2 regions of the Odoribacter sp. N15.MGS-14 genome follow, and region 1 is predicted to be linked to the other one. Evidence: riboswitches for the same ligand, from Rfam matches in the RefSeq annotation. Region 1 holds a riboswitch; the other holds the start of a gene.

Region 1 (12,269 bases):
CTTCCCGGGGGAAAGATACCCGGAAAAAAGTACATTATTACAATGGTTCGTTAAAAGGTATTTTTAAACTCGGACAGGCACAAAAATTTTCTGTGGGTATGGAGTATGTGAAAGAGACTTTGATGAGTGCTACCGATGATCTGGATGGGGAAAATATGTATACGATGGCTCTTTTCCTGCAGGATGAGATCCGGTTATGGAAGAATTTTCAGGCTGTGGTCGGGTTGCGGTATATCTATAACGAATTTTTTAAAAATTATGCTACTCCCAATGTTGCCTTGAGTTATAAGTGGGGCGACCTGAATTTCCGGGCATCTTATGCCTCCGGTTTCCGGACTCCTACCTTATCCCAGTTGTATGCCACGGATGTGGCGAAAACGACGGATATGGTGACGATTCCTAATTTTAACCTGAAACCCGAGAAAAGTGATTATTTTATGCTGAATGCAGAATACGTACACAATAGAATTTCGTTTTCTGTATCCGGATATATCAATAAAATCCGGGATATGATCAACTACCGGGGAATCGATCCGGCTATAGCCGAACAGTTGGGGTATGGTAAACACGATGAGGCCCAACAGCGGGATAATATAAGCCGGGCTGAGGTAAAAGGGGTAAAAGCAGTATTGAATGTATATGCCGGAGCCGGTTTTTCGGTGGGGGGAAGTTATCATTTTATGGATACCGAAGATAAGACAACTCAGGAACCGATCGATAAAAGTGTGAAAAATGTCTGGACGGCCAATGCCCGCTGGGGACACCGCTGGGGATTATATCATCTGAATGTCAACCTTAACGGTCGTATTCAGGAAGGGCGCTACTCCAAGACCTATTATTACGATCCTGCTCCCGGTTTTTCACAATGGGATCTGAATACCCGGCATTCTTTTAACTTGAAATCGGTGGTATTGGAACCGGGGTTCGGGGTGGAAAATCTTTTCGACAAAGTCGACGACCGCCCCTGGAATAGTAATTACTCGACTTTGAATCCCGGTCGTTCGTTTTATGTCAGTTTGTCTGTAAGATTCAGTTAGTTTATAAGGTCGAAAATTATTCTTCCGGCTAGTTATATTTAAGAAGTCGAAATATCCTGCTTTATACTTAACGGTGCCCACAGTTAAAAACACTAGTGACAGTTTTAATTGAACGGGCACCGTTCCTTTTTTATAGGAATTGTTGTAGAAAGATAGAACTTAGACTTATCAGACAAACCCTTCGACCTGTAAAAAAGAATGAAAAAACGAATAACTTATTAGTACTGTTTTTATTAGTTATAAACTTTTTTATATATCTTTGCAACCGATTATGGTAATACAGTATTTTTCTTTGCTGTTTAAAAGGGAATCCGGTTGGAATCCGGAACAGTGCCCGCTACTGTGAACCCTGTGTGTAGAAAAGCGTCTTACACCACTGTCCGGATGTAAGGATGGGAAGGTTGCTTTTCTGGGGTAAGTCAGGAGACCTGCCATGATTGTATAGGTAATAAAGCTTTTCCGGGGTCAGAAAAGTTATTATTAATGTCTTAATTTAATCGTTTCATGAAAAAATGGTGTATGCTGGTAACGCTATGGTTATTTGCCATCGGTTATGTGTCGGTACAAATGACAGGATCAGTCCGAACTAATTGTAGGATAAGAGGTATATTGGATCGTTGAAAATAAAATGATAATCATATGAAATATTTGTTTTTAGTAATAGCGTTGTTTATCGGGCCGGTGTGTATGGCCCATTCTGATGAAAATTTTATAAAATCGGATCTTTTCGGAAATTTAGGAGAGCGGGATAAGGCTGCCATCCTGATCATCCATTTCGGTACCACTCATGACGATACCCGGGTTTTGACAATCGATGCAATCAATGCAAAGATGAAAGAAGCTTTTCCAGGTATCGAAGTCCGGGAAGCCTGGACCTCCCGGATTATCCTGAAGAAATTGAAGGAAAGGGGAGTAGAGCGCCTGAATCCGACCCAGGCACTCATTCAGCTGCATGAACAAGGTTATACGCATATTTTAATACAATCTACGAATATAATCGAAGGTACCGAGATGAAAGAATTGCGTCGCGAAGTGGAAGGGCTTTCGCTGAATTTTAAAGATATTCGTGTCGGAAATCCTTTGTTGTATGCTCCTGAGGATTATGCCGTGGTTGTGAAGGCAATTACAGGGGCCATGAATCAGGCTGATAGAGGTGGACAAAAATTATTGGTGGGCCATGGAACACCCGATCCTGCAACAGCTTCGTATGCTATGTTCGATTATATGCTGAAAGCGGAAGGACATCCGGAATATCATGTCGGAACTGTAGAAGGGTATCCGGAATACGAAGACGCTTTGCGGCTATTGAAAAACGGAAAATCCAAAACATTGACTTTGGCCCCCCTGATGTTTGTTGCCGGAGATCATGCTAAAAATGATATAGCAGGCGAATGGAAGGAAAATCTTGAAAAACAGGGTTATAAAGTGAATCTTTACCTGAAAGGGTTGGGAGAAAATCCAACTGTTCAGCAACTCTTCATCCAACATGCCCGGTTTGCTGCCGGACATAAAGCGGTGGATATGGCTACCAGGAAAAAGGGGTATATGCAGGGAAAATAAAAGGTCGATTCTTTTTGCGGAAACCCGCAAAAAGAATAATGGACAGATGTCAATGGACGATGGACAATTATTGGAAGCTTTGCTTCCATCAAAAGACAAAGAAGGGAAGAAGATGAGAATGTAACCATTGATAATCAATCCGATAGGATCTATTCCTTGGGTGTATTGTTTCATTGTCAATTAACCAGGTGCCCGCAGGGTCCCATGACTTTATAAATATTATGAAATTTATAGATTTTCAACTAAATTAAACGAACGTTTTATTTGATATCTCTTAAGTTTTCGGTGAATTTTATGTTTTCTGCATAAAATGAGAGGGAATCCGGTGCAATTCCGGAACAGTGCCCGCTACTGTGAGGTTCGTATAAGGTGAAAAGTTTTCTTACAACCACGGTCGACGCGACTGGAAGGTTACTTTTCTGGACTGAGTCAGGAAACCTGCCGAAAATAATAATAATGCTATTCCCGTGGACAGGAATAAGATTATAGATAAAAACATGTTGACAAAAATTTTCCGAAAAATTCATCGGATACTCGGTTTATTACTCAGTATCTTGTTTCTGATGTGGTTTATCTCTGGGATTGTAATGATTTATCATAGTTTCCCACGGGTAAATCAGAAATTGAAATTAGCCCGTCAGGAGTCTCTGACAGGTCCGCTTCCGGCTGTAGATTCTTTATTGCAGGTACTGCCCGACAGTAGTCGTTTAGGAGGTTTGTCTGTAGATATGTATCTCGACCGGCCGGTATTTCATCTGAAAGGGCGGCAATTACCTGCCGGTTTGTATGCCGATTCATTGCAGGTTGTCGGTAAACCTGATTTTAACGAGATTTGCCGGATTGCCGGACAATTGGGTGGATCGGTTGCTTATCGGGTAGATTCCTTAAACCGGTTGGATCAGTGGATTCCTTTCGGTTATTTGACCAAAGAATTTCCGATTTATAAGTTTTCGTTCGAAGATGATGCCCGGCAAGAGATGTATATATCTTCGAAAAGCGGTAAAGTGTTGCAATGGACTGACCGGAATTCCCGCTTTTGGGCTTGGCTGGGGGCTATTCCTCATTGGGTATATTTTACTTCTCTACGGCAAAATCAAGCGCTTTGGATTAATTTTATGATCTGGGCGTCCGGATTGGGAGCTATCATGTGTTTCACCGGTTTGTGGATCGGGATTTGGGTATTTTGGAAAAACCGGAAGAAAGGGTTGCGTTCGCCTTATAAAAAATGGTGGTTACGTTGGCATCATATCACCGGTGTTGTTTTCGGTGTTTTTGCTCTGACATTTGTATTTAGCGGAATGATGTCGCTGGTGGATATTCCTTCCTGGATGCAGAAAGGTAAAACCAGGAACCGTGAAGTACGTTTTCGGGGACGTGAGGGGGGAATGTTGGCCGCCGATCTGTATGCCTTGGATTACCGGAAAATCGTGGATAGTCTGTCTGATGTGAAAAGTATCGAGTGGGCATCCTTTGGAAAATATCCTTATTATGTCGTGAATTCGGGCAGTAAAAAACAGTTTATCGATGCTGCGGATACGAGCCGTTTGTCGCCTTTTACCCTGACCGAAGAGATGGTGCGTGAAACGGTTCGTGAAATTCACGGTCAGGATACCCCTTATACTTTGGAATGGATGACGGATTGGGATGATGATTATTTCTCCCGCCGGAATATGCTGACACTTCCGGTGTATAAAGTGGTGATAGACGATGAATTGCATACCCGCCATTATTTTAATCCCGAAACTTTATACCATCGGCAAATCGATGATAATGGACGTTTGAGAGGAGTTTTGTATAGTGGATTGCACAGTCTGAATTTTAAATTTCTGGCCGAACGTCCGTTGTTATGGAACGTTGTGATGTATGTGTTGATGCTCGGAGGAACTTTCCTTTCTCTATCCGGGGTTGTGTTGACTTTCAAGTGGTTGGGAAGAAAAATCCGGAAATTATTCCGATAATCTTATAGATAAAGCAATAGAATTGAATTGTTATTAATAGTGCTAAAAATGAAAAAATTAATTTTAGTTTTTGTAATGTGGCCGATGATGGTGTCTGTGTTTGGACAAAATCAGCGGAAAAGTATAACGGATACGGTTTTCCAGTTAGATCAAGCCATTGTGAAAGAAACAATCAAGAAGAAAGTAAACCTTTTGAATCTGGATGTTCCTTTAAAAACATTACCAATGACGGTGACTACTTTGTCGTCGGATGTTTTGGAACGGAAGAATATTCTGAATCTTGAGGATGCTGTCCGTTTTTTACCGGGAGTTACGGTGAAAGATCAGTTGGGAGCTTTTTACCGCTTTTCGGTTCGGGGATCGAATGAGACGGTAGTGGCTGTAGATGGTTTTAGAGATGAGCGTTCGTTATTAAACAATGTACCTTTCGGTGATTTGTCCTCCGTAGAATCTATCGAAGTGTTGAAAGGAGCGGCAGCCGTGTTGAGCGGGCATTCTGTCATGGGTGGAGTGATTAATATTGTGCGTAAAAAAGCCGTTCCTGATTTTACTGCCGGAGCCCGGTTGAGTTATGGGAATTGGGGGGTGAAGTCGACAAGTCTGGATTTCGGTGGGAAATTGGCAGGTCCTTTGACTTATCGGGCAACAGCACATTATTCGACAGGAGATGGATACCGGCATGTACGTGCTGACCGTTTTTCAGCAACGGGATCACTGGCGGCAAATATTGGTAAAACCGGTTATTTCGAGGGAACGTTAGGTTATAGTGATGACAAATACGATACGGAAATAGGATCTGCTCCAACCTATAATCGTGCAGATATCTTCGGTCCCGACGGGAAGGTGGTTATGGCGAAAGGTTCCCGGAATCCCTTTGCCAATTATCATACCATATATAATGATTTCAATAATAATATGATGAAACGCCGGGTGACTGATATTTCTTTATCCTATACGCAGCAACTCGCCTCTTTTATGAAAATACGGGACCGGTTCAGCTGGAATCATAGTGATTTGGATTATGCTGCGGTTGAAGGAATGAGTTACCGGACAGATACGGTGAACCGCTTCAGTGGAGGATATTATTATGAAAACGGCAGTAAAAGATATTATATTGATCTTACCGACTCCCTGAAAACAGGTTCTCCGCTTTGTTTCAGTCCTGACAGCCGGGGATGGACCAATATGCTGGAATTAACGGGAGATTTTAAAACCGGAATAGTGGGACATAAATATATATTGGGTTTTACCTATTCCTATTTTAATTATACACAGTATAATGGCTGGAATGAAGGAGATGTATGGGGACCTGGCTTGAATCAGCTGGTATCGCTGCATAATCCGCAGCTGGTAAGAAATTGGTGGGATTATAAATATTCCGAAGCATCCATTCGGGATTGGAGAACTTCAGGATTATATATACATGACGTGATCGATATAAATAACAAATGGAAAGCGATGGGATCTGCCCGTATGGATTTTTATAATTACCGTACTGCTACTGCTAAAGTAAAAGACGGACGGCAGGAATACGATGAGGCAGACCGGAGTGAATGGAAGAAAGTAAAGACTTCTGCCTTTACCGGTAGGGCAGGTTTAGTGTATATTCCGGTGGAGGAGATTTCTCTCTATGCTTCTTTTGGTTCTCATTTCAAACCTTATAATACGATGTACAGTAGCCGGGTAATTTATCTCGACCGCAATGGAAAGCGGTTTAATCCTTCTAAAGACGGAGGTGAAGTCTTTAAGCCTGAAAAGGGATACCAGGCTGAAATCGGAGTACGGTATATGTGGGCTAACCGGATCGATTTTTCAGGAAGTGTATACTATATCCGGAAAAATAATGTGGTGAAAAATTTAGGAACCCAGGAGGAGAAAGATGAAACAACCGGTGAAATGGTTCAAAAAACGATACAAGCTCAGGTGGGTACTGCCGATTCGCGGGGATTCGATCTGGAGTTGACGGTACATCCCGTTTCTACCTTGGCTGTTACGGGTGGCTTGGGCTGGCAGGACTACCGGATCAGGAAAATCAATCAGAGTAAAGACTATCCGGAATATACCGATCCTAGTAAAAATGTACGGGCTACAGGAATTCCCCGCACTACTTTTTATGTGTATGCCGATTATACCATACCTAAAGGATTATTGAAAAATTTGTCCTTCCATTTGAGCGGAACTTTCCAGGATAAAATATTTACCGATGTAGCCAACCGGGTTTACAACCCTGCTCTGTTTCTTGTAGACGGAGGATTATTCTATACGATAAAGCAAAAAGTCACTTTGGCTTTAAATGTGGATAATCTTTTTGACAAAGAATATTTTAAAAGTACGACGGTATATGGTAAACCGAGAAATTTTACCGGAACGATATCTTACCGTTTTTGATTAAAAATGCATAAAGAGACAAGGGTTTTGTGGTAGATAGCCACAGAATCCTTGTCTCTTTATTTATAATAATAGATGAAATGGATTATCACATTATTTTTATCTTTGTCTTTAAAATGAATTCAAATGAAAAACGGTAAAATATATGTAGCCGGGATCGGGCCCGGTTGTGAGGATGATATTACTCCTGCAGTGAAGAAAGCGGTGTCGGTATCGGATGTCGTGGTCGGATATAACTATTATTTTTCTTTTATACAGCCCTTTGTCATGGAAGGGGCAGAGTGTGTCGATTCCGGGATGAGAAAAGAATGGGACCGGGCTCAGATGGCGTTCGGGTATGCCGAACAGGGTAAAACCGTTTGTGTCATCAGTTCCGGTGACGCCGGAATCTATGGAATGGCGCCTTTAGTCTGGGAGATGAAGCGGGAAAGAGGTTCTGAAATCGAAATCGAAGTATTACCCGGTATCAGTGCTTTTCAGAAAGCGGCTTCTTTGCTCGGAGCACCTGTCGGACATGATTTCTGTGTGATTTCGCTGTCTGATTTGATGACTCCCTGGGAAAAAATAGAAAAACGGATTGAGGCTGCTGCCGCTGCCGATTTTATCACTGCTGTATACAACCCCAAAAGTGAAGGACGTTATTGGCAATTATACCGTCTGAAAGAAATCTTTCTGCAACAACGGGCAGGGAATACCCCGGTGGGTTATGTCCGTCAGGCCGGACGGCCGGAGCAGGAGGTAACCGTGACCACCCTGGCCGATTTCGATCCGGAACAGATAGACATGTTCACCGTAGTACTTTTGGGAAACTCCCAGTCTTATAACTGGCAAGGAAAAATGATCACCCCCCGCGGATATTACCAAAAAATGAAACACGGGGACGGGGGTTTTGTTTCAAAGCCAGGTCAGGAGATCATGATCCGTAGTTTCCGGACGATCGCTTCGGAGTTGAAGCATCCCGATATCCCGCTGGATCGCAAATGGGTTTTATTGCATACGATACATACCACTGCCGATTTCGATATGGAAAATATATTCTATGCCGACGAGGGGGCGGTGGATTCGATCTACCGGGCTTTAAGCGGGGGGAAAGTAAAGACTATCGTCACGGATGTCACGATGGCTGCTTCGGGAATCCGGAAAGGGGCACTCGAACGTTTAGGTTTGGAAGTGAAGTGTTATTTGGCCGATCCGCGGGTTGCAGAGATGGCTTCCCGGATGAATATTACCCGTACACAAGCAGGTATCCGGCTGGCTACGGAAGAGCATCCCGATGCACTTTATGTTTTCGGTAATGCGCCGACAGCATTGATGGAATTGTGTTCCCTGATGCGGAGAGGAAAGGCTTGTCCTGTCGGCGTGGTCGGTGCTCCGGTCGGTTTTGTAAACGTACGTGAATCCAAGCATATGCTGAAATCTTTTACGGCTGTTCCTAAAATTATTATCGAAGGCCGGAAAGGAGGGAGCAATCTGGCTGCAACGATTGTGAATGCCATTCTTTGTTTCGACGATGCAGGGCAGTTATTGCCGGGGAGAGACCTTTAAAGATGGTGTAGGATGGATAAGGTAATCGATATACAAAATTGGACACGGAAAGAAGAATACCTGTTTTTCAGGACTTTTCTTAATCCGATGATTTCTGTTACGGTTGAGGTGGATTGTACGACGGCTTACCGGAAGGCAAAAGAACGACAACAGCCCTTTTCATTGTATTATATGCATGCAGCTGTAACGGCGGCTAATCGCATCGAGGAATTTCGTTACCGGCAAGTAGGAGAAGAGGTCATACTTTATGAACGAATCGATTTATTTACGCCTGTACAAAATGCTGACGGCAGTTATCGTTCTGTCCGTTTGCCTGCGATAGAAACATTCGAAGATTTCCTGGCTGTTGCCCGGCCTCTTATCGAGGCTGCAAAGCGTGGAGAAGGAGAGGTACATAATGAGGTCGGACAAGGTAGGGATATTTTGTTGATCAGTGTGAATCCCTGGTATCGTTTTACAAATGTACAACTTGCTATTCCCGGAGAACCTCACCAGAATATTCCGATTTTTACTTTCGGTAAGATAGAAGAACGGGAAGGTAAGCGGATCATGCCGGTGGCTTTATCGGTTAACCACGGTTTTGTCAGCGGCTATCAGATCGGATTGTATTTGAAGGAGTTCCAGCGATTGTTGGACCGATAGTTTTCTGATGAATCCGGAATGAAAATAGAGACAAATGAAAAAATTCTATATCATAGGCATCGACGATAATGGCCAAAGGGAATTTCAGGCTGAAGTTCGGGAGATCATTACAACTCATCGGGTATTTTCCGGGGGGAAGCGTCATTATGAGTTGATGCGCGACCGTCTGCCGGAACAGTATGTTTGGATTGATATCACCGTACCTCTGGAGGAGGTTTTTGAGAAATATGCCGCTTATTGCGAAGTGGTGGTTTTTGCCTCGGGTGATCCGCTTTTTTTCGGATTTGCCAATACGGTAAAGAGCCGTTTACCGGAAGCGGAGATACAAGTCTTCCCCTGGTTCAATTCTTTACAAATGCTGGCTCATCGTTTGGTCATTCCTTATCAGGATATGGAGGTCGTTTCCCTTACGGGGCGTCCGTGGCATGAGTTCGACCGGGCTTTGATTGCAGGAAAGGAAAAGATCGGGGTGTTGACCGACCGTCAGCATACTCCGGTAGCGATTGCCGGGCGTATGTTGGAATACGGGTATGCCGGCTATCGGATGCATATCGGTGAAATGCTGGGAAATGTGACCGAACGGGTACGGACGATGGAATTGCCTGAGGTGTTGCGTTCGGATTTTGCGTTTCCGAATTGTCTGATGCTTGAAAGGACCGGGCTGCGGAGCCGCCCTTTCGGTATTCCTGAAAATCGATTTTGTCTATTGGACGGGCGTGCTAAAATGATTACCAAGATGCCTGTCCGTTTACTTACACTCAGTATGCTGGATTTACATAACCGGCATAGCTTCTGGGATATCGGTTTTTGTACAGGTTCCGTGTCTGTCGAGGCCAAATTGCAATTTCCTCATTTGCATATCACGGCTTTTGAAGTTCGTGAGGAAGGGCGTGAATTACTTGAAAAGAATAGCCGGAAATTCGGTACTCCGGGAATAACGGGAGTTATCGGTGATTTTACAGAAGCCGATTTATCGGTTTATCCGGTTCCTGATGCTGTTTTTATCGGTGGACACGGTGGAAAACTTGCCCGTATCCTGACGATATTAGCCGGTATTATGCCTGTAGGAGGTATTGTCGTTTTTAATTCGGTTTCCGAAGAGAGTCTGAATTTATTTCGTCAGGAAGCGGTCCGGTCCGGTTTCCGTCTGACGGACGAATGCCGGATTGCTGTGGACGATCACAATCCGATAACGGTATTGAAAGCTTGTGCAGAGGCGTAAAATTGAATTTAAATGGATGTTTATGTTTCACTTTATCCGTAAGTCGTTGAAAACGGCAAAACACCATCCCCGGTTAGGAGGACTGGAGATTTTAAAATATATCGGTCCCGGTTTATTGGTTACTGTGGGATTTATCGATCCGGGGAATTGGGCTTCGAATCTGGCAGCCGGTGCCGATTATGGTTACACCCTTTTGTGGATGGTATCGTTGTCTACGGTCATGTTGATCATTTTGCAGCATAATGTGGCTCACTTGGGGATTGCTACCGGGCTGTGTCTTTCCGAAGCTACCATGACCTATATCCGGCCGAAATATGCTAAAATGATGTTGTGGACGGCTATGGGAGCTTCGGTGTCCACCTCCCTGGCCGAAATTTTGGGAGGAGCGATCGCTTTGGAAATGTTGTTCGGTATTCCGGTGCGGATTGGAGCTATATTGACTACCGTTTTCGTATGTATTATGCTTTTTACCAATTCCTATCGGGTGATCGAACGTTGGATCATCGCTTTTGTGTCTATTATCGGATTATCTTTTATTTACGAACTGTCCCTAGTACATATCGATTGGGGAGAAGCGGCTCTCGCGTGGGTGACTCCTTCTTTTCCTGAAGGTTCGATGGTCGTGATCATGAGTGTTTTGGGAGCAGTGGTGATGCCGCATAATTTATTTCTTCATTCCGAGGTTATTCAGAGCCGGCAATGGAACCTTGAAGACGATAAAGTGATTCGCAGGCAGTTGCGTTATGAGTTTTGGGATACTTTCTTATCCATGATGATCGGTTGGGCAATCAATAGTGCCATGATCCTATTGGCGGCAGCCACTTTTTTCAAAAGCGGTAGTACGGTCAATGAGTTACAGGATGCCAGTGCTTTATTGCAACCGCTTTTAGGAAATAATGCCGCTGTGATTTTTGCCGTGGCTTTGTTGTTTGCCGGCATCGCTTCGACCATTACTTCGGGAATGGCTGCCGGTTCGATCTTTGCCGGCATTTACCGGGAGCCTTACGACATCAAAGACAGTCATTCCCGTTGGGGGGTATTGCTTTCACTGGTGATGGCATTGATTATTATCATGCTGGTTTCTAATCCGTTTATGGGACTCATCTATTCCCAAATGATCCTGAGTATTCAGTTGCCCGTTACGATTTTCCTGCAGGTATATCTGACTTCTTCCGGGAAAGTCATGGGTAAATATAAAAACCGGACTTCTACAAAATGGATCTTATATATTTTGGGAGGGATTGTGACCGTATTGAATGTGATGTTATTTATCAGTATGTTTTGAAGATAGATGGAGAGAAAGCAAATGGAGAACGAGTTGGAGTTGAAATGGCGACGGATTCAGCAGGCTATGCGGCAGGAAGAAGCTGACGGATGTTTGCTGACGATGAATATGAATTTGTACTATGTGTCAGGGCAGGTGTTTAACGGTTATTTTTATCTTCCGGCGGAGGGACGGCCTTATTGGTTTGTCAAGCGACTGACTATACCCGAAACAAATCAGGTACATGTTATCCGGAAACCGGAACAAATACCGGACTTTTTTCGGGACCTGAATCTGGCAATGCCCCGGAAGCTACTTCTTGAGGCGGACGAGCTTTCTTATAATGAATATATCCGTTTGCAACATGTATTCCGGGCTGAAGCTACGGGTAACGCTTCTGCCTTGATACGGCACATCCGAATGATCAAGACACCTTGGGAAATAGAGCAAATGCGTATCTCTGCCAGGAAGCATGAGGCGGTCTATCGTGAGATTCCAGCCTGTTACCGGCCTGGGATGAGGGATATTGAATTGCAGATCGAAATTGAAAAGCGGATGCGGGTACATGGTTCCCTGGGTTATTTCCGGGCCTTTGGTTCGAATATGGATATCTTTATGGGAAGTCTGTTGGCAGGAGAAAATGCCGGAGAACC
Region 2 (12,269 bases), on a different contig from region 1:
CTATCATCGCAAATGGATAGGATTTGGGTATATGATAATTTTTATGCTGATTTGCATAATCGGATATAGATGGTATTTAAATAAGATGAGATTGAACAACCTGAATCCCGCAACCAACAAATTAACAATTTCTGAAAAGAGATAAACAACATCTATATTCAATTTATAGAGTTCTTTTTATCGGGTGAAACGGTATTGGAGTGGGATGATGAAGAGCTGGAACATTACCATACCCAATGTATGGCAATGGACAATATGAGGTGCCGTTCCAAAGCGATTTATCCGGCAGAGCGGATAGACAGCATGCATCATCTTCACGAAGATAAGAAACAGCAGCTACACCGGAGTGTTCAGATACTTGACGAACAACAAGTTCTCAATGAGAAGGTAACCCGTCAAGTTCCCGTAATCGTACAGAAAAATCAGTTTCGTATAAAGACCGGTCTTCATATACCAAGTATTTAGGTCGATTAAAATAATTCGATTCTTGCCCTCGAGGTATATCTATTTTCAAGAAAACCGACATGACTTAGGTAAGCTTCATCCGTCAACTGTTTGGCATGTACAGGACATTGTTTTACACAAGCATTACACTTGATACAAATACCGGAAACCTCAGAAGGATGATCCTGCCGGATAGCCCCCATAGGACAAACTTTTGCACAACGTCTGCAATCGATGCACGCATCGGTCGTAACAGGTTTTGCTTTCAGGAAATTCACCACCTCTTCATCCCTTCCTTTGGGTTTATAATACCCACCGTAATCAGGAGCCCCTTGTCCCGGAATCTTTATTCCGGTAAATTCTCCTGGTTGCAATATTCTTCTTACGATCTCTGCCGAAAACTGTTCTGCCTTTTCCAGATCTTCCCGGTCGGGACGCCCGGTAGCCAACCGGGTCGTGAAAGAATGCTGACCGACAAAAGCCGCAGCAGCTATCGGATGAAACCCTCTATATCTTAAAATATCATACAGTTCGACGAGCGCATTCCCATAGGACCGATTCCCATAAACCACAACAGGTACCGCCCAGGCCCCATTACTCTGCCAGATGGTCAAGTAGTTCAATAACAGATTCGGTAAACGGCCGGCGTAAACAGGCAGACCGACAATAGCCAACTCCGATTCCCGAATATCAGGCACTTTCTTCCGCCCCGACGGCAACGTAAAATCTTTCACTTCCGTCACGATTTCCGGTAATAACGTAGTGATACATTTTACCAAATGGGTAATCACTGTTTTAGTTGTGCCTGTCGGACTAAAATAGACCGCATGTACTTTCTCTATTTTCATAAAGTATCGGATAAACTGTCTGTCAAAATCTTTCCCACCCGATCAATCCCGAACAAAGCTGCAATTTTATTCCGGTAAAACCAATAAATCATGTTTATTAATTTTGAATAATTTGCATATATCATCTAATTCCCAAATCTGCTTATCGCTATTATTCGTACCGATCAACTCCGGCACGATATTCCCTTCGACAGGGGCGCATTTGGATTTTTCACAGAAACAGGAAGTCGGGCAAAAGAGATAATCCATCTTGTTTTCATCATTGAAATAATCGGTTTGACATGTTTTCCGTTCAGAACAGGTTTTACTTCATTGCCTGTACAAGGATAAAAGCCCGATTTTAAAGAAATTCTAAAGGTTTTTCCGAAAGTAACCGTTCAGCACAAAGTATTGCCTCCGTCCCTGTGGACTAACAAACATTCACAAAATATCATTTCCCTTATAAAATGATTTATATATCTTTGCCGTCACGTAAAAATTGCGTGGAGTTGCCGGATCGTTGTCTCGTCCGGCAATGAAAAGGGAATCAGGTGTAAATCCTGAACAGATCCACTGCTGTAAGTTTCATAACACTTTTCGGACGTGCTTTATCCACTGTTCCTCATTCGGAATGGGAAGGAAACCGAAAAGGAAACAAGTCAGAAGACCTGCCACGTGATTCATTGTTTAACGTTCAAAGGGAAGAAGAACATAAACGTCAGTAAATCATGCTATTCAAAAAAATTCTCTGTTTTTTCATATTTGCCGTAATAGCAGGGCTATTCACAGCCTGTGATTCCGCAGGAACGGATTATCCCTACGGGCCGGTGAGCCAAGGTAATATCGAAGCCCTTGTTCTCAATGAAGGGGGAATCAATCAGAATATGGGCGGTATCTCCGTTTTAAACAAAGACGGATCAGTCATTCCGGATATTTTCCGGGAAGTGAATCACCGACCGCTTGGTGATGTGGCCCAATCCATCACCAAGATCAACGGTAAATATTTTGTGACTTTGGACAACTCCAAAAAAATCGAGGTTATAGATCCCGAAACGTTCGGTTCCGTCGGTACAATCCTCTATACCCAAGCGGGATTTCCACGCCAGATCGTAGCCATTTCCCCGACAGAAGCTATCGTATCCGATCTGGAGAGACAACTGGTGCGTATCCGGACTGTGGAACCTTATGGCGAACCTCTGGAATATATCTCCATACCGCGATCGGTCGAATATCTGGTAACGGTAGATAATAAAATCTTCGGAATGACTACCGGCGGAATATATGTCTTCGATACCGACAATATCAGCAAAAAAGCTGTCCGGGTCATCCCGGAAGTAAAAAACGACGAAAATACCAAAACCTGCCGGATGCTGGTCGATAAATACCAAAGAGTATGGGCCTTGATGAACATCCGAGAGGGAAATCGAGTCTGCGGAATAGAATTGGTTTGTATCGACCCCCACCAAGAAAAAGTCGAGGTCTCTTATATCCTTCCCATCAGTGAAAAGGCAAATCCACAAGCAGGAGACGTAATCGGTACAATCACCTATAATCGCACGGATATCGATCCTACACTGAACTGGATTTATTTCAACGTCAAAACCTGTAAAAGTAACACGGCAGCAGGGATTACCTCTGTCCAAAGTGTTTACCGGATGAATGTCGGCACGGGAGAATTCGAACACTACCTCGATCTTCCCGGAACCGATATGATGTATGGGTTTTCAGTCAGTCCGCAAGGAGAGGTCTATCTATGTGACTGTCTGGATTACAGTGCACAACGCGGTTATATCCGGAATTACAAAAAAGACGGTTCCATCCGGAATTTTCGAGTCGGTATCTATCCTAGCCAAGTGTATTTCCCCTAATTAGCCTAGCGATATGAACCTATACAAGAGTCTGATCTTCATTTTATACCTCGGCATATTCCTTGGGTTGGGATTCCGTACTCCTGCCCAATCCCGGGATTCGATCACCCTATACGGCACATTAGACACCGTGCAGGTCATCCGCCAACGTATACAACACGCCAACGAGGCAAACGCAGGAGCCCGGGTAACCCATATTTCTCCAGCCGTTTTACAAGCCAACAAAACCCGCTCGCTGGCCGAACTCCTGACCGACCATACCTCTATTTACATCAAGAGTCTGGGAACAGGAGCGTTATCGACAGCTTCTTTCCGTGGAACCAGCGCTTCCCAAACACGGGTAAACTGGAACGGGATCAATATCACACCTCCTTTATCGGGTACTTTCGATTTTTCACAGATCCCGGTCTTTTTTACAGATAACATCAACCTGTACTATGGCAGCAGCCATGTAAAAAACGGTACCGGAGCTATCGGAGGTAGTGTGAATTTATTCACAGACACCGATTGGAACCGAGGCGTAAATGGACGGGTACTGGCAGAGTATGGATCGTACAACACATATACCGTCGGTGGACAGGCGAATATAAGCGGTAATAAATCGGCCTCAAAGACACGGTTATATTATCAGCATTCCGACAACGACTATACCTATCTGAATAAAGTGCTGACCAATACTCCTTTCCGTGAAAAAAGGCAGGATGCCGCTTACTCTCAATTCGGAATTATGCAGGAAGGCTATTTCAGAGTATCTCCCTACACCCGCCTGACAGCTGTCGCCTGGTATCAGAAAAATTACCGTAACCTTCCCCAACCGCTCGGTGTAGTCAACCGCTCCCAGGAAGATCAGGAGGAAAATAATTTCCGGGGATATGCCGGACTGGATTTCAGCCGGGGTATCCATGAATTACATGTAAAAGCTGCCTGGCTGTATTTCTGCCAAACTTACGATATCCGGTATGACGGAGGTTTATTCGATCCCAAGGGAAACAAAAACCGCTCTAACACGGCACAGGTCGTGGCCGATTATACGTACTCCCCGACCGATAAGCTTATTCTCAACACGACGTTAACCTATTCTCACGACCTGATCCGGGTGAGTAGCTACATAGACATCGACTCATCGAAATATACGCTCGACGGTATCGATTTTGATATTCCTCAGGTGGAATCCCCTTTCAGCCACCACCGTAACATACTCTCCTGGCAAACTTCCGCTTTGTGGACGCCTATCCGGTGGATGATGATCAACGGACAATATATGTTCGAACATAACGACAATCGGAATGTATCCACCTGGTCGGCAGGAATAGTATTCAATCTATTGAAAAAAGAATTAAAATTGAAAGGAAGTACTGCTTATAATTATCGTTTCCCCAGTATGAACGACCTATATTGGCGCCCCGGCGGTAATCCGGATGTAAAGCCGGAAGAGGGGTATTCTTACGATGCTTCTATTTCTTACCGGAAGAGTATAAACAAACATCTCTTATTCGATGCCGAAGTTTCCGGTTATCTAATGAACATCGACAACTGGATCCTTTGGCTCCCCAAAGACGGAAACCAATGGGTGTGGACTCCGCAAAACAAACGAAACGTACGTTCCTACGGCGTGGAACTTTATGGAAAAACCACTTTCCACTACGGGGAACTCGTATCTTCTCTTTCGGGTAATTACAGCTGGTCACAATCCCGGACCCGCAAGAAACAACACGTAGACGACAACGCCTATATGCGGCAAATTCCATATGTACCGCGATTCAAGTGGAATCTGCGCTGGAATATCGATTATAAAGATGCTTTTTTCGTCTGGCAGATGACCTACACCGGCCGGCGTTTCATTACTACCGACGAATCATATGCCACGGATCCCTATTCCGTACATAACCTCTTGCTCGGTTACCGCTACTCCTTCCGGAATGGGACAAGCCTAACCCCTCAGATGCGGATAGATAACCTGTTCGATACCTACTATGAGTCGACCCAATATTATCCCATGCCTTTGCGTAATTGCTTGTTCTCGCTTTTATTCGAATTTTAATTGAATCATATAAATCCTTTAAATAAATAGAAACCATGAAAAAATTTAATTTTACGCTTTTAGTTTGCCTCCTGTTAGCAGGAATATTCGCATCATGTGACGATGACGACAAATATCCGGTTCCTCCCGAAGTATCTATCGAGAGTGTAAACGGAGTGTTCGCAATGCCTCAGGAAGACTCTATCGTACTGAAAGCGAAAGTAGAAAGTCCGCTGCCAACCACACTGAGCTGGTCCGTCAAAGGAAATGAAGTCTCTAAGGATACAGTATTTACTTTCAAAATGAACGAATTGGGGACCTACGATGTTAAATTAACCGCGACCAATGCCGATGGAGTGACTTCTGCCACAACATCCATCGAAGTGTACGGTAAATACAAATACGGTACTTTTGTTTTAAATGAAGGTTACCAGGCCGATCCTTCTACATTGATATTCATCAGCCCGAAAGGTATTCTCACGGACAGTGCCTATTATAAAGCAAACGGCAGCATGCTGAGCCTTCTTTCCCAAGACTTATTTATCGCCAACAACAAACTGTATATCATTTCACAAAAAAGCGGAGACGACGGTTATCTTATCGTTGCCAATGCAGAAACCCTGAAAAAAGAAGCCGGCTATAAGACCGAACTGGAAGATAAAGTAAGCAGTCCGACTCATGTTGCCGTACTGGGAGACGACGATATCTATCTGCGCGACAACGAAGGAATTAAGGTATTCCACCCATCCAGCGGCGAACTCTTTCTCATCGGGGGAGCTGAAAGGGCTAATAAGAATACCATGGCTGTAACGGAAGGGAAAATATTCGCTGCAGCAGGAAATAACGTCCTTGTGATCGAAAAAGGAAAAAACAAAATCTCCAAATCGATAGAATTCAATGATCCGGTCAGAGGAGTCGTCAAATCGTCGGACGGTAACTTGTGGGTATCCACTTCGGCCGGGGAAATCTCTAAGGTCGATGCCCAAAATTATACTATTATCAAAACCAATACTTTACCGGGAGATGCCATTAGCACTCAGTCGGCCTCATACACTTCTACTCCGTGTATTACAGCACAAGGAGATACTTTGTACATGAACGGCACAGGTACCAAAATCTATCGTCACATTTTTAGTAAAAACCAGACGGATCTGATGGTCGATGCGGCAAACATAGTGACAACAACTAGTGTTTACAATACCATAGCCGTCAATCCGGTTACAGGCGAAGTCTATCTGAATACAATCAAAGGATGGGGTAACGACCGTCTGATCAACCACATCAGTGTATTCGATTTCAGCGAAACCGAACCGAAATTGAGCGCCAATTATAAGAATCATACCAATTATCCAGCCGGAACATTCTTTACTTATAATTTTCAATAAAAGAATTTTGTAAATGAAAAAATACTATTCTTTATTTCTATTCTGGAGTCTGCTTACAGGTCTATCGACCTCCTGTAGTGACGACAACAAAAAAGATCCGTATCTTCCTACTCCGCCTCAGGTTTCTATCGGAAATCCGAGTGGGCAAACCACCTGTTTACCGGGTGAAACGATCGAGTTAAAAGCGATTCTGAACAATCCGTTACAGACCACTTTCCAGTGGCAACTGAACAAAAAAACGGTTTCCACAGACTCAATCTATCGTTTCACCTCTCAGGACCCCGGTAGTTTTGAAATTATCCTGACCGCAACCAATCAGGACGGCAAGGATTCCGACACCTTATTTCTGAAGGTCAACGGTAATCGGTTCGCGATCTCCGATCTGAAAAATTGGACCGGTAACGGAGAAAACACCTCGGTCTTTGCCATTCAATGGGTTACAGGGGAGCATCCACAAGAACCGGCAGACCAGGAAGTTTTTTTCATTGCCTGGGGATATCGTTGGAATAAAACGGAAACTCTTACAGGAATCGATATGCTCAAAGCTATTGCCAAGAACGATCCCCGCCTTTATGTCGCCTTATCAGGAAATTATATCAAAGGATTCGGTTATGACGGTAATAACGACGGTAAAATCGAACTGAAAAGTTCTACTTTACATCTGACACAAGCTGATTTTACAAACGGGCTCTACGAACTCTCCGAATACGATTCTGACGAATTGAAACCGTTAGATGCAGCCGATTATTGGATGGGATCGAACGATGCCTATACCACCTACTGGCTCGGTTCGGGCAATCAGGTGCCGACAGCTGCCGACTTTGAATATTCTCAGACATTTGTCGACAATCGCCAACTTGAAAATCTCTCTTGGGATGTATGGACACTTTCTCCCATCGATTACACGTCTATGGTCAATGTATCCCCCATCCCCCGATTGATCAAAGCTGCAGAAGCAAATAAATAAAAAGTTAAAACGGTGCCAACAGGTAAAAACTGATGCGCACCGTTTTCTTTTTATTCAAAAACCTTCCCGGTCATTTTTTCAATAATCCGGTCAAGTCCTCGAAAGAAGTCAGTATAGTAGACATTCCATTTTTTTCCCAACTCATTTCATGCGGGGAAGTAACCGTCAATACGGGTAAATTTTTTCTATCGGCATTTCCGGGCAGACCGGAATAACCAAAACGATTCAGAGCATTGACACACCAATGCCAAAGGCAGGGATCGTCCGTCCTGACGACAACTTCCTGATAATCCTGTACGATGGGGAAATAGCCCCCACGTCCCCGGTCAAAACATATTTTCCGGTGATCGAACAAACAGTCCAGTCCATCGTTAAAGACTATATCCTCCGTAACGCCACACTGCAATCCTTTTCCGGGCGCGAGCAACCACAGCCGGTCGGCCTGGATCAGTGCCTGGTCGATATCGTGGGTAGACAGCAGAATGGTCTTATGTTGTTCGCGGGCAATGGTATGCAATAAAGTCATGATCTCGATACGGCTTACCACATCCAGGAAAGCTGTGGGTTCATCGAGCAAAATCAACGGACATTCCTGCACCAATGCTTTGGCGATCATCACTTTCTGCCGTTCCCCGTCCGACAATTCGGCCACGTAATTTGCAGCTTTATGGGATATTCCCACTGCCGTAAGAGCCTCTTCGACGAGCTTATGATCTTCCCGGTTCAAACGGCCCCAGAATCCGGTATGGGGCTGACGCCCCAAGCTTACCAGTTCATATACGGTCAATCCGCCAGCCTGTGTCTTATCGGTCAGTACGACGCCGATCTTGCGCGATTTTTCCCGTTCGGAATAATCCCTCAGCGGACGTCCTTCAAGCCATAATTCACCTTCCAAAGGCAATTGAAAAGCCGAAAGAGTACGCAACAGAGTAGATTTGCCTGCCCCGTTAGGACCTAACAGACAAGTCAACTCTCCCGCCCACAAATCGAAAGACAGATCCCGGTGTACCACTGTAGAACCGTTCTTACCATGAGAGTAGCCGATAGCCAATTGACGGGCTGCAATTACAGGTAAAGTTTCCATAGTCAATTGAAATATTGAATTTTACGCTGTTTGACCAGAATATAGATAATGACGGGAGCACCCAAAACGGGAGTGATGGCGTTCAATGGCAAAATCCCCATTTCGCCGGGTAATACACTGATCAGATTACACAACAGGGCTACCGCCCCTCCCAGCAATAAGGTCACAGGCATCAGGGAATTGTGGTTCGAAGTACCCAACATCAAGCGGGCAATATGCGGCACGGCCAATCCGATAAAAGCGATAGGCCCGCAAAAGGCGGTTGTTATTGCCGTCAGCATACCGGTCGCAATCAATAACAGATTGCGGGTAAGCCGCACATTCACACCCAGATTTTCGGCATACCGGTTTCCCAACAATAAGGCATTCAAAGGTTTGATCAACATGACCGATAAAACCAAACCGGCGGTAATCGAAACAACAAATACAGGCAATTGCCCGGAAGACACTCCGCTGAAATTTCCCAATCCCCAGATCATGTAAGAATGTACTCCTTCGGCCGTAGAGAAAAAATTCAATAATGAAATCACCGAGGAGGTGATGTATCCGATCATGATCCCAATAATAAGTAGCATCAAATTATTCTTTGTAAAAGCAGAAAAGAACAGCAAGATTCCCATGACGATCATAGCCCCGGCAAAAGCTCCGGCCAATACCGCCAGAAAACCGGATATACTGAAAACCCCGGCAGTAATACTTCCTCCACCGAGCAACATCACCAAGGCCACGCCCAGGCTGGCCCCGGTATTGATCCCCAATATCGAAGGTCCTGCCAGCGGATTACTGAAAACGGTTTGCAACATCAACCCCGAGACAGCCAAGGCTGCTCCACACAGCAAAGCAGTTATCCCTTGCGGAATACGCGATTCCAGCAAAATGAACCGCCAGCTCTCCCGTTCTACGGCATGTCCGCACAAAATATCCCATACTGCGCCTGCAGGAATACGTACCGAGCCTACCCATAAGTTCGCCGCGAACAACAGAAGGATCGATACGATCAAACCGATACTATATTTCCATCCGGATGGTAAAGATTTCATTTTTCCAATCTTTTAAAATAACGGCACTCTCCTGCCGGTAACACTCCCGGGTGAAAAATCCGGATCAGATCTTCCAACAGCCGTTCGGGATGAAAAGGGGTCTCTGTATAAAAAGGTACCCGTCCCGAATTACATCCATACACCTGCCCGGTTTGAAAGGCCCGGAAACCGGCATATGAAGCGTAGTCGGACTTTAATTCGGTCAGGGTTTTATCTTGTTGCCGGTTGTATTTGAATAACCAGAAATCGGCATCCTGCCCTCGGTCAAATACCGTTTCAAAAGACAAAGGAATCGAACCGCTATGTTCGTCCTCCGCCCACACGTAAGCAGCCCCGGCATCCTGATACAACCGTCCGGTCGTACTTTTTCCTCCGGGTACATACCAGGCGGAACCGCTTTTCAATTCAGATATCACCGTCGGCCGCTGATTTACAGACTTGACCAAATCACACAGCTGTAAATAATCCGCACGGACAGCAGTGAATAACGAATCAGCCTGCCGCCGTTTCCCGAAAAGCAAACCGAAAAAACGCATCCATTCAGACCGCCCCAAAGGAGAGGTCTCCATATAATCGGCACATTCGATAACCGGTATCCCTAATTTTTCAATCCGGCCATAACCTCCACTATTTTCAAAAGGGGAGAGCAGGATAGCATCGGGATGAAAGTCGATTATTTTTTCAATATCCGGATTCATAGAATTTCCGGCGTCGACCATTCGCCCGGAAGCACAACGATTTTGTATTTCAGGTATTTCGATATATTGCAGATCACATATTCCACCAATCCGATCGATTGCCCCCAGTTCGGACAGAAGCCCGCAATGTACCGAAGAATATACCAATGCTTTTTCCACCGGCGTCCGGACCAAGGTTCCTTCAGGCAATCCTACCGGCAATTCAGTTTCCCGGCCGACCAAAACATAGGTATGTAAAATCCGGGCCGTATCCCAAGGGTTTTGCACCCGCACCAATATATAATGTTCACTCGAATCTATCCGAATCCGCCCGGCATATTCCATCCGGAGCGCGGACAAAGCGTCTTCTGCAGAAGCCGAATGCTTACTTTTACAACCTACCCCAAGAGCCAACAACAGCCCCAGCAACCAAAACCGCATCAATCTATCCATATCTCAATGATCAAATCCATCCCGGGACAATACTCCCCGGGTATAATAATGTTTCACTTCACGCATTTCTGTTACGAGGTCAGCCAAAGCCAGCAAAGCTTCGGAAGCATAACGCCCGGTAATCACCACTTCTGTCCCCGTGTCCCGCTGTCCGATAACTTCCAGTATTTCTTTATCGGAGAGCAAGCCAAAATACACAGCTATAGTCAGTTCGTCCAGGATGACCAGGTCCCATTCACCCGAAGCCAGTATTACCGCACATTCCCGGAGCCCTCCCTGGGCAAGGCGTACGTCTTTGTCTTCGGGCCGGTGATCAAGGAAACATCCTCTTCCAAACTGCCGGACCGCCAACCGCCCGGGGAAACAGGCTTCCAGCCGGGTTTCGTTATATTTCATGCTTTTGACAAACTGCCCGATAAACACCCGTTTACCAGCACATAAAGCACGGACCGCCAGACCGAATGCAGCCGTTGTCTTACCTTTACCGTTTCCGGTATAAACCTGAAGGTATCCCTTTGTTTCCATTGAAGCGTAAAAGTACAAAATTTGCCGTTATCTCCAATCTCCCTAAAGGTGTCATTTCAATTGTAGCCTTACGGGGAGCTATCGGCTATACCAACCGTCACAACCAATTACAACACTACCCTCCCGTTGAATAAATCTTTATCCGTATCAACTACAACAGACAACAGTCCCGGGAAATATTTTTATTGAAACAACGAATCAATTAGCGCGAGAAAGATCATCTTATTTCCCCCGCAAATAGCTCACTACCCCACCCTCGCAGGCTATTCCTTTTTCCGGAGGGCACATGCAGCACATAAGCCTTTAATCACATAATTGGCACCGGTTTGGATAAAACCGGGTGGCAATTGCACCGAGGGAATATGTATACTTTTCACACAAAAAGTTTTATGGCAACATTCGCAGCAAAAATGCATATGCTGATCTTCGACCGCACATTGACAACTATCGTCGCATACTGCATATTTTAACGTACCGCTTCCATCGTCCACCCCATGAATCAGATGGTGGGACAGGAATAAGGTCAGAGTTCGGAAAATCGTGGATTTATCGACAGTATCGAGTTGAGCCTCCAGATCGGAGACCGACATCGCCTGTTTCATCTCTAACAAAGTGCGGAGCACCAACACCCGGATGGCCGTCGGCCGGATATCCCGGAGAGCTAGTTTATGTAAGCAAAAATCTTCCTCTATCATCATTCGAATTTTTTACTGAGGATACGTACGGAATTCAATACAGCCAACAAAGCCACACCGACATCGGCAAAGACAGCCGCCCACAAAGTGACGAATCCACAAGCACCGGCAGTCAGAATCAGCGACTTCACCCCGATAGCACCGGCAATATTCTGCTTTACAATCCGTCGGGTCGCTCGTCCGATCGAAATCGCCGTAGCCACTTTGGAAGGTTGGTCGGTCTGAATAACCACATCGGCACTTTCAATAGCAGCATCCGACCCCAATCCTCCCATAGCGATACC

Evidence for each region. A riboswitch is a leader RNA that binds a small molecule or an ion and turns the genes downstream of it on or off. The one in region 1 is predicted to bind cobalamin.
Region 2: it holds a riboswitch for cobalamin, as region 1 does, so the genes downstream of both, WS34_RS07625 (DUF5074 domain-containing protein) here and WS34_RS09430 (sirohydrochlorin cobaltochelatase) in region 1, are expected to answer to the same signal.

Annotation. Positions count from the first base shown of each region.
Region 1 is NZ_LARE01000039.1:7,308-19,576, forward strand. Features, by position in the region: gene WS34_RS09425 (TonB-dependent receptor) at 1-1,037, shown strand, start outside; cobalamin riboswitch at 1,293-1,487, shown strand; gene WS34_RS09430 (sirohydrochlorin cobaltochelatase) at 1,677-2,597, shown strand; cobalamin riboswitch at 2,864-3,057, shown strand; gene WS34_RS09435 (PepSY domain-containing protein) at 3,095-4,555, shown strand; gene WS34_RS09440 (TonB-dependent siderophore receptor) at 4,604-6,943, shown strand; gene cobJ (precorrin-3B C(17)-methyltransferase) at 7,070-8,488, shown strand; gene WS34_RS09450 (CatA-like O-acetyltransferase) at 8,501-9,130, shown strand; gene WS34_RS09455 (bifunctional cobalt-precorrin-7 (C(5))-methyltransferase/cobalt-precorrin-6B (C(15))-methyltransferase) at 9,165-10,352, shown strand; gene WS34_RS09460 (Nramp family divalent metal transporter) at 10,375-11,637, shown strand; gene WS34_RS09465 (M24 family metallopeptidase) at 11,644-12,269, shown strand, end outside.
Region 2 is NZ_LARE01000027.1:745-13,013, forward strand. Features, by position in the region: gene WS34_RS07610 (hypothetical protein) at 196-465, shown strand; gene WS34_RS07615 (EFR1 family ferrodoxin) at 471-1,292, opposite strand; gene WS34_RS07620 (hypothetical protein) at 1,359-1,541, opposite strand; cobalamin riboswitch at 1,761-1,961, shown strand; gene WS34_RS07625 (DUF5074 domain-containing protein) at 2,000-3,139, shown strand; gene WS34_RS07630 (TonB-dependent receptor plug domain-containing protein) at 3,153-5,180, shown strand; gene WS34_RS07635 (DUF5074 domain-containing protein) at 5,216-6,544, shown strand; gene WS34_RS07640 (PKD-like domain-containing protein) at 6,558-7,511, shown strand; gene WS34_RS07645 (ABC transporter ATP-binding protein) at 7,582-8,595, opposite strand; gene WS34_RS07650 (FecCD family ABC transporter permease) at 8,598-9,635, opposite strand; gene WS34_RS07655 (ABC transporter substrate-binding protein) at 9,632-10,756, opposite strand; gene WS34_RS07660 (cob(I)yrinic acid a,c-diamide adenosyltransferase) at 10,769-11,290, opposite strand; gene WS34_RS07665 (Fur family transcriptional regulator) at 11,554-11,985, opposite strand; gene WS34_RS07670 (heavy metal translocating P-type ATPase) at 11,985-12,269, opposite strand, start outside.